One region of the Methylobacterium sp. CB376 genome, then DNA from elsewhere that is predicted to be linked to it. Evidence: predicted binding sites of a transcription regulator. Region 1 holds the regulator's gene; each other region holds the start of a gene.
The links. Region 1 encodes HrcA, which represses chaperone genes, less so after heat shock. Its sites were predicted from a motif close to GTTAGCACTCNCNNNNNGNGAGTGCTAAC; they were not measured.
Positions count from the first base shown of each region.

Region 2: the regulator HrcA is predicted to act here: its motif matches at 947-975, upstream of groES (co-chaperone GroES).
Region 3: the regulator HrcA is predicted to act here: its motif matches at 997-1,025, upstream of groES (co-chaperone GroES).
Region 4: the regulator HrcA is predicted to act here: its motif matches at 1,215-1,243, upstream of groES (co-chaperone GroES).

Region 1 is NZ_CP121648.1:4,720,314-4,722,510, forward strand. Features, by position in the region: gene QA634_RS21565 (ligase-associated DNA damage response DEXH box helicase) at 1-289, opposite strand, end outside; gene hrcA (heat-inducible transcriptional repressor HrcA) at 286-1,389, opposite strand; gene rph (ribonuclease PH) at 1,565-2,197, shown strand, end outside.
Region 2 is NZ_CP121648.1:2,014,225-2,016,421, forward strand. Features, by position in the region: gene QA634_RS08945 (magnesium transporter CorA family protein) at 1-865, opposite strand, end outside; gene groES (co-chaperone GroES) at 1,055-1,342, shown strand; gene groL (chaperonin GroEL) at 1,442-2,197, shown strand, end outside.
Region 3 is NZ_CP121648.1:6,098,842-6,101,038, reverse strand. Features, by position in the region: gene QA634_RS28145 (sensor histidine kinase) at 1-166, opposite strand, end outside; gene groES (co-chaperone GroES) at 1,116-1,403, shown strand; gene groL (chaperonin GroEL) at 1,493-2,197, shown strand, end outside.
Region 4 is NZ_CP121648.1:5,973,199-5,975,395, forward strand. Features, by position in the region: gene groL (chaperonin GroEL) at 1-739, opposite strand, end outside; gene groES (co-chaperone GroES) at 783-1,097, opposite strand; gene QA634_RS27530 (hypothetical protein) at 1,524-1,760, opposite strand; gene QA634_RS27535 (aliphatic sulfonate ABC transporter substrate-binding protein) at 1,916-2,197, opposite strand, start outside.

The sequences.
Region 1 (2,197 bases):
TCAGGGGCGAGACGTAGAGCGTGTGGAGGCCGCGCGCGCCGGGCGGCCGCTCCGCGAGCTCGACCAGGGTCGGCAGGAAGCCCGCCAGGGTCTTGCCGGCCCCCGTCGGCGCCACGAGCAGCGCCGAGCGGCCCGCCCGGGCGGCGGCGAGCAGCGCGAGCTGGTGCGGCCGCGGCGACCAGCCCCGCGCCGAGAACCAGGCCAGGAAGGCGGGCGGCAGCGCGGCCGCGTCGGCGGCCGGTGCGGGCGGGCGCGTCCCGCGCCGGGGCCGCCCCCGCGCGGCGCTCACGCCCGGCCGCTCTCCAGCATCCGGGAGACGAGCCGGGCGGTGAAGTCCACCATCGGCACGATGCGGGCGTAGTTGAGCCGGGTCGGACCGATCACGCCGACGACCCCGACGATCTTCTGGCGGCCGTCCCGGAACGGCGCGGCGATCATCGAGGAGCCGGAGAGCGAGAACAGCTTGTTCTCCGAGCCGATGAAGATGCGCACGCCCTCGCCGCCCTCGGCGCGCGTGAGGAGGTCGATGACGTCCTTCTGGCTCTCCAGGTCGCTGAACAGCAGGCGGATCCGCTCCAGATCCTCGGCGGCGCGCAGATCCTCCAGCAGGTTGGCCTGCCCGCGGACGATCAGCTGGCGCTCGTCGGAGGGCCCGACCGAGCGGGCGAGCCCCGCCTCGACGAGCCGCTCGGTGAGGGCGTCGAGTTCCCGCTTCATCGCCTCGCGCCCGGTCTCGATCTCGGCGCGCACCTCGCCGAGCGTCCGGCCCCGGATGCGGGCGTTGAGGAAGTTCGACGCCTCCTGCAGGGCGCCGGACGGGAGCCCGAGGGGCAGGTCGACGAGGCGGTTCTCCACCGAGCCGTCCTCGGAGACGAGCACCACCAGGGCGCGCCCGGGATCGAGCCGCACGAACTCGATGTGGCGCAGGTTGGCGTTCTGCTTCGTCGTGACCACGACCCCCGCCCCCCGCGAGATGCCCGACAGCATCACGGTCGCCTCCGTGAGCGCGGTCTCGAAGGTGTGGCGGGAGGCGGCGGCGCGCATCTGCGCCTCGATCCGCCCCTGCTCCTCCTGGCCGACATCCCCGAGTTCGAGCAGCGCGTCGACGAAGAAGCGCAGGCCCGTCTCGGTCGGCAGACGCCCCGCGCTGGTGTGCGGGGCGTAGATCAGGCCCGCCTGTTCGAGGTCCGCCATGACGTTGCGCACGGAGGCCGGCGACAGCGTCATCGGCAGGATGCGGGCGAGGTTGCGCGAGCCCACCGGCTCGCCCGTCGCCAGGTAGCTCTCGACGATCTGGCGGAAGATCTCGCGCGAGCGCTCGTTCAACTCGGCGAGGCTGCGGGCTTGGCCTGAGCCGGCAGGCAGGGGAGGAGGATCTCGCGTGTTCATCAAAAGGTTGAAAGCCGAGGCACTCTAATGTGAGGCGGACCGCAGCCATTCGCAAGCGCACGAGAAGCCGCGGCGCGGCGCGTCCCGGCCGCCGCGCGGCTCGGGCGAGCGGCTTGCCGGACTCTGCGCCACCGCCTAAGAGCGCGTGCCCGTCCCGGTCCCCAAGGAGAGCCCGATGCGTCCATCCAAGCGTGCGCCCGACGAACTGCGCAAGGTCACGCTGGAGAAGGGTGTCGCCCGCTACGCCGAAGGCTCCTGCCTCGTCACCTTCGGGGAGACCAAGGTGCTGTGCACGGCGTCCCTGGAGGAGCGCGGCCCGCCCTGGCTGCGCGGCTCGGGCAAGGGCTGGGTCACGGCCGAGTACGCCATGCTCCCGCGCGCCACGCACGAGCGCAACCGGCGCGAGGTCACGGCCGGCAAGCCCTCCGGCCGCACCCAGGAGATCCAGCGCCTGATCGGCCGCTCGCTGCGGGCCGTGGTCAACCTGCCCGCCATCGGCGAGCGTCAGATCGTCGTCGATTGCGACGTGCTGCAGGCGGATGGCGGCACCCGCACCGCCTCGATCACCGGCGCCTGGGTCGCCCTGCACGAGTGCTTCACCTGGATGCGCGGGCGCTCGATCATCTCGGTCGACCCGATGCGCGACCACGTGGCGGCGATCTCCTGCGGCATCCACAAGGGGATTCCGATCCTCGACCTCGACTATGACGAGGATTCGGCCGCCGACACGGACGCCAATTTCGTGATCACCGGCTCGGGCGGCATCGTCGAGGTGCAGGGCACCGCCGAGATCGCGCCGTTCTCGGAG
Region 2 (2,197 bases), 2.7 Mb from region 1:
AGTTCATGCCGTACATCGACGCGACGAGCGTCGGCGGGATGCCGATGATCGACACCACCGTGAGCACGCGAAACGTGTTGTTCTGCTCGATGTTGATGAGGCCGAGGGCCGCGTCGAGCAGGAACTGCACCGTCTCGGAGAGCCGGGTCTCGAACTCCTCCAGCGAGGCGATGTCGAGGTGCAGCGTGTCGAGATGGGCATGGTCCTCCGGGCCGAGCCAGGCCTCCGCCTCGCTCGCCACGTAGGGCACCATCCGGTCGAGGCCGACGAGGGCGGAGCGCAGCTTGGCGAGGGCCTTCCCCCGGCGCCCGATCTCGCCGAGGATCCGGCGCAGGGCGAGGTCGCGCCGCTTGGGCGCCGAGGCCTCGCCGTGCCCCGCGTCGAAGTGGAAGACCCGGGTCGAGAGCGCGTCGAGCGCGTCGCTCATCGCCTCCAGGCTGTCCGCCATGGCGTCGACGAGTTCGGCCATCAGGGCGGTGAGCACCCCGACGCTGGTCTCCAGGCCGTCGCGCTCGGCCTGGCGCTGCTTGACCGCGTCGAAGGCCGCGAGCGGCTGGAAGCGGATCGAGACCAGCCGCTCGCGGGTCAGCACGAAGCCGAGCGGGCGAAGCCCGAGATCGCCCGGAACGAAGGACACCATCGGGGTGCTGAGGTAGAGCGCGTCGCGCCGCCGCCGCAGGCGGCTCGACCGCTCGACCTCGCTCAGGGCCGCGCGGCTGGGCACCTGGAGCCCCGTCGCCTCCTCGGCGAGCGCGATCTCGGTCTCGCTCGGATCGACGAGGTCGAGCCAGACCCCGTGAGGCGGCGGCGCCGCGCAGGCCTCGCCTTCGGCCACGACGCCGCCGGGGCCGTGCAGGGTGATCATCGGGGAAGGATCCTGGTGGGCCGGCTTGTTGGCGCAGAACGTCTTGACTTGCCCGAAGGGTCCGCATAGGTCAGCCGCGGCTCTGGCACTCACCGAAAGTGAGTGCTAACAGGCCGCGCCGACACCGTGCGGCCGCACCGACGCCGAGGCACCATCGCCAAGTGCTTGTGGGAAGCAAGAGGGCAGCACATGCAATTCCGTCCGCTGCACGACCGCGTGGTCGTCCGTCGCATCGAGAGCGAGGAGAAGACCAAGGGCGGCATCATCATCCCGGACACCGCCAAGGAGAAGCCCCAGGAGGGCGAGATCGTCGCCGTCGGCCCGGGCGCCCGCGACGAGACCGGCAAGGTGACCCCCCTCGACGTGAAGGCCGGTGACCGCGTGCTGTTCGGCAAGTGGTCGGGCACCGAGGTCAAGATCGACGGCCAGGACCTCCTGATCATGAAGGAGTCCGACATCATGGGCGTGCTCGCGTAAGGCGGCCCGGAATTCCGCCGCGACCCCCGCGCCGCCCCCGCGAGGCGGGCGCCGCGCCGGGGATCGCGCAAGACGACGATCGAACAGAGAGGTTTGGACATGGCAGCGAAAGACGTTCGTTTCGCCTCCGACGCCCGCGAGAAGATGCTGCGCGGCGTCGACATCCTGGCGGATGCGGTCAAGGTGACGCTCGGCCCGAAGGGCCGCAACGTGGTGATCGAGAAGAGCTTCGGGGCTCCGCGGATCACCAAGGACGGCGTGACGGTCGCCAAGGAGATCGAGCTCGCCGACAAGTTCGAGAACATGGGCGCCCAGATGGTGCGCGAAGTGGCCTCGAAGACCAACGACCTCGCGGGTGACGGCACCACCACGGCGACCGTGCTGGCCCAGGCCATCGTCAAGGAAGGCGCCAAGTACGTCGCCGCCGGCATGAACCCGATGGACCTCAAGCGCGGCATCGACCTCGCCGTCACCGCGGTCGTGAAGGACATCCAGGGCCGCTCCAAGAAGGTCTCGGCCTCCGAGGAGATCGCCCAGGTCGGCACCATCTCGGCCAACGGCGACAAGGACATCGGCCAGATGATCGCTCAGGCGATGCAGAAGGTCGGCAACGAGGGCGTGATCACGGTCGAGGAGGCCAAGACGGCCGAGACCGAGCTCGACGTGGTCGAGGGCATGCAGTTCGACCGCGGCTACCTCTCCCCGTACTTCATCACGAACGCGGAGAAGATGATCGCCGAGCTCGAGGATCCCTACATCCTGATCCACGAGAAGAAGCTGTCGTCGCTGCAGGCGATGCTGCCGGTGCTCGAGGCGGTGGTGCAGACCGGCAAGCCGCTGCTGATCGTGGCCGAG
Region 3 (2,197 bases), 1.4 Mb from region 1:
CGAGCGCGCTCTCGCGGCCGCGGCCGAAGTGCGTCTCCGCGGCCGGGTTCATCTCGGTGAAGCACCACCGTTCATCGAGGGCGATGAAGCCGTCCCGTAAGCCGTTTAGGAGGTCTCTGAGCGGATCTGGCTCATACGCCTGCTGAACAGGCACGATGGCGAGCATCGGGCGTACCTCCTCACGGGACCGACGCGGGCGTGCGAGCCTGTGCAGCCTGCCGCTAGTCACCCTAGCTGTTCGTTAACAATCTAACCGCAAGCCGCGGGCCGGCAACTCCGGCTCGGGAGCAATGCGATTACTGTCTCGGTGCCGACCCGCTGGGCTGATGGAGGGTCGCGTTCTACACGCTCCTTCTCGCCGCCCGCTCCTCAACCACCCTTTCCGAACGCGCCTCCTGCGCCCACGTCGTGAGCAGCCACGGCACCCGCGAGTTTGCCATCGGCTTGGCGTACGGGTAACCCTGGTCGTAGTCGCAGATCCAGATGCTGGACACAATAAGAGCCCCTAACACAATCCTCCTTCGCCCCCGCTAAGTGGTTGAAATTTCAAGAGAGAAGGCGGTTTTGATAGGTGCTCTAAGTCACTCGCCCGCGCCGATCGAGAGTGCATCCCCCTACCGCCGGCACACGGTTACCCTTGCCCCGCGCCTGCACCTTGAGGATGCAGAAGCCTGCCCTTGAGCGAATGGATGGTGACGCGCTCCACCATGCCCGCTAGGACCTCGACGGGCGTGCTTCTCTCGACCTGCTCGGGCCGGACCATCTGGTTCACGCGTCCACTCGGGACCCATGGTCGGCTCCCGCTCCCTCAGCTAAGCAGGGCAAGTGTCGCGGATCCAGGACAGTGCCGGTCCAGTGGGCGTGATTGTCGTTTCTGGTTCGTTCGCTCACCAGCATCCAGACCCTAGCCCGCCTACCCCCGCTTCGCGTGACGACGCCAGCAGCAACATCGCAGACGTGCAGCTCAGAAGCGATTTGCGAAACCGGCCAATGATCGTTAGCACTCGCTCTGGTGGAGTGCTAAGACGCTTCGCGTGGAGGGGGAGGCAAAAGCTTCTCTCAAGCGGCGGCACTGACGAGCCGCTGACCTGTTCAGGCAGGAAACCGGAGGTCCCATGAAGTTTCGTCCGCTGCACGACCGTGTCGTCGTCCGCCGCATCGAGGCGGAGGAGAAGACCAAAGGTGGCATCATCATCCCCGATACCGCTAAGGAGAAGCCGCAGGAGGGAGAGGTTATCGCTGTCGGCCCGGGTGCACGCGACGAGTCCGGCAAGGTGGCCCCCCTTGACGTGAAGGCCGGCGACCGCGTCCTGTTCGGCAAGTGGTCGGGTACCGAGGTTCGCCTCGACGGTCAGGACCTCCTGATCATGAAGGAGTCCGACATCATGGGCGTCCTCGCCTGAGGCGGCCCCACGGGTTCGTGAACTTCGTCCTTCGAGGCTGCCGATTCGGGGCGCCTTGGGACTGCAATCCGACAACAAGGATCTGACCTATGGCTGCCAAGGACGTTCGTTTCTCCTCCGACGCGCGCGAGAAGATGCTGCGCGGTGTCGACATCCTCGCCAACGCCGTGAAGGTGACGCTCGGCCCCAAGGGCCGCAACGTCGTGCTCGAGAAGAGCTTCGGGGCTCCCCGCATCACCAAGGACGGCGTGACCGTCGCCAAGGAGATCGAACTCGCCGACAAGTTCGAGAACATGGGCGCCCAGATGGTGCGCGAGGTGGCCTCGAAGACCAGCGATCTCGCCGGTGATGGCACCACGACCGCCACCGTGCTGGCCCAGGCCATCGTCAAGGAAGGCGCCAAGTACGTCGCCGCCGGCATGAACCCGATGGACCTCAAGCGCGGCATCGACCTCGCCACCGCCGCCACCGTGAAGGACATTACTGGCCGCGCCAGGAAAGTTGTCTCGTCGGAGGGGATTGCCCAGGTCGGCACGATCTCGGCCAACGGCGACAAGGAGATCGGCGAGATGATCGCCCAGGCCATGCAGAAGGTCGGCAACGAGGGCGTGATCACGGCTGAAGAAGCGAAGACCGCCGTGACCGAGCTCGACGTCGTCGAGGGCATGCAGTTCGACCGCGGCTACCTCTCCCCGTACTTCATCACGAACGCGGAGAAGATGATCGCCGATCTCGAGGATCCTTACATCCTGATCCACGAGAAGAAGCTGTCGTCGCTGCAGGCGATGCTGCCG
Region 4 (2,197 bases), 1.3 Mb from region 1:
GCGGCTTGCCGGTCTGCACCACCGCCTCGAGCACCGGCAGCATCGCCTGCAGCGACGACAGCTTCTTCTCGTGGATCAGGATGTAGGGATCCTCGAGCTCGGCGATCATCTTCTCCGCGTTCGTGATGAAGTACGGGGAGAGGTAGCCGCGGTCGAACTGCATGCCCTCGACGACGTCGAGCTCGGTCTCGGCCGTCTTGGCCTCCTCGACCGTGATCACGCCCTCGTTGCCGACCTTCTGCATCGCCTCGGCGAGCATGCGGCCGATCTCCGCGTCGCCGTTGGCCGAGATGGTGCCGATCTGGGCGATCTCGTCGTTGCGGGTGATCTTGCGGGAGTTCTGCTTCAGGTCCTCGACGACGGCGGCGACGGCGAGGTCGATGCCGCGCTTGAGGTCCATCGGGTTCATGCCGGCGGCGACGTACTTGGCGCCTTCCTTGACGATGGCCTGGGCCAGCACGGTCGCCGTGGTGGTGCCGTCACCCGCGAGGTCGTTGGTCTTCGAGGCCACTTCGCGCACCATCTGGGCGCCCATGTTCTCGAACTTGTCGGCGAGCTCGATCTCCTTGGCGACCGTCACGCCGTCCTTGGTGATCCGCGGAGCCCCGAAGCTCTTCTCGATCACCACGTTGCGGCCCTTCGGGCCGAGCGTCACCTTGACGGCGTTGGCCAGGATGTCGACGCCGCGCAGCATCTTCTCGCGGGCATCGGCGGAGAAACGAACGTCTTTGGCTGCCATAATGTCACTCCTCGGGAGACATGACGTGGATCGAAGGCCCCGCTCAGGCGGCCTTCTTGACGGCCTCGGTCGCCACCAGGATGCCGAGGATGTCGGATTCCTTCATGATTAAGAGGTCCTGCCCGTCGATGCGGACCTCGGTGCCCGACCACTTGCCGAACAGCACCCGGTCGCCCGCCTTCACGTCGAGGGGGACGAGCTTGCCGGCCTCGTCGCGGGCGCCCGGCCCGACGGCGACGACCTCGCCCTCCTGGGGCTTCTCCTTGGCGGTGTCCGGGATGATGATGCCGCCCTTGGTCTTCTCCTCCGCGTCGATGCGGCGGACCACCACGCGATCATGGAGCGGTTGGAACGTCATCGAGTGTCTCCAGCGCTTCTCAACCATGTCGTACAGGGCCGGGCTCTCGCCTGAGCCGCCCGGCCGCCGCCAAGCTGGGAGCGCGGACACCGCCGTTCAAGGGGGCGCCGAAAAAATTTTGGCACTCCCTGTTCGGGAGTGCCAGGCAGGGCCGCCCGGCGCGGGGGTGGGTCAGGCCGGGGGCGCGAGCCCGGCGCGCCGCTCGCGCAGCTGGCGGCGGGCCCGCGGGCGCGGGGCGCGGCCCTCCGGGCGGGGCGCGCGGGGGCGCGCGCCCGTTCGGCGGCGGGGGCGGCGGGGCGGCGAAGAGGGGCGTGGGCGCGCAGGCGCTGCAGCGGTCCCGGGCGCCGGCGCCGAGGATCTCGCGCAGGAGGGCGGCGCCGTCCGGGTCGCCCTCCAGGAGGTCGGCGCTGAAATGGGGCATCGGCGTCAGCGCTCGGCGAGGCGCAGGGGCGCGGCGCCGATCACCCGCACGGCGGGCCGCGGCGCGGTCCCGGTGCAGGCCGCCGGACGGTAGGGCCAGGCGGCGCCCGCGCAGGCGTCCGGCGCCGCCGGGGCCGGCGCCGCATGGCTGAGGGCGGCCGGGCGCGGCCCGTGCCCGTTCGCCATCACGACGATGCCGGCCGCCAGCATCGCGCCCAACAGGATCAGTCTCGCCACGCCCATCATGACCGCCCCCGCCCCGTTCCGTCCCTGATTTCAAGCTGAGCTGCGTATAGGGGGCGGCCATGTCCGGGATTTTGCGTCGGACGCGGCGGTTCGGGGCGAAATATTGCGTCGCGCCGGCGCGACGCAATATTTCGTTAACCGGCCGGCGCGGATCAGGCCTTGGGGATCCAGGCCCAGGCGATGTCGCGGACCCGGATCGCGCGCGGGATCAGGCCGAGGCGGTGGAAGCGGTCGGCGGTGGCCTGCTGGCCGTCCAGGACCGCCTCGTCGATCGGCTTGATCCGGAAGCGGGTGCGGGCGACGATCGCCGCCTCGACCTCGAGTTGGATGCCCTGCGCCTCGTGCAACGTCCGCGCGTAGGCGTCGCGGTTGGCCTCGGCCCAGGCGGCTTCCCGCGCCAGCACGTCCGCGATCTGACCGACCACCTCCGGGTA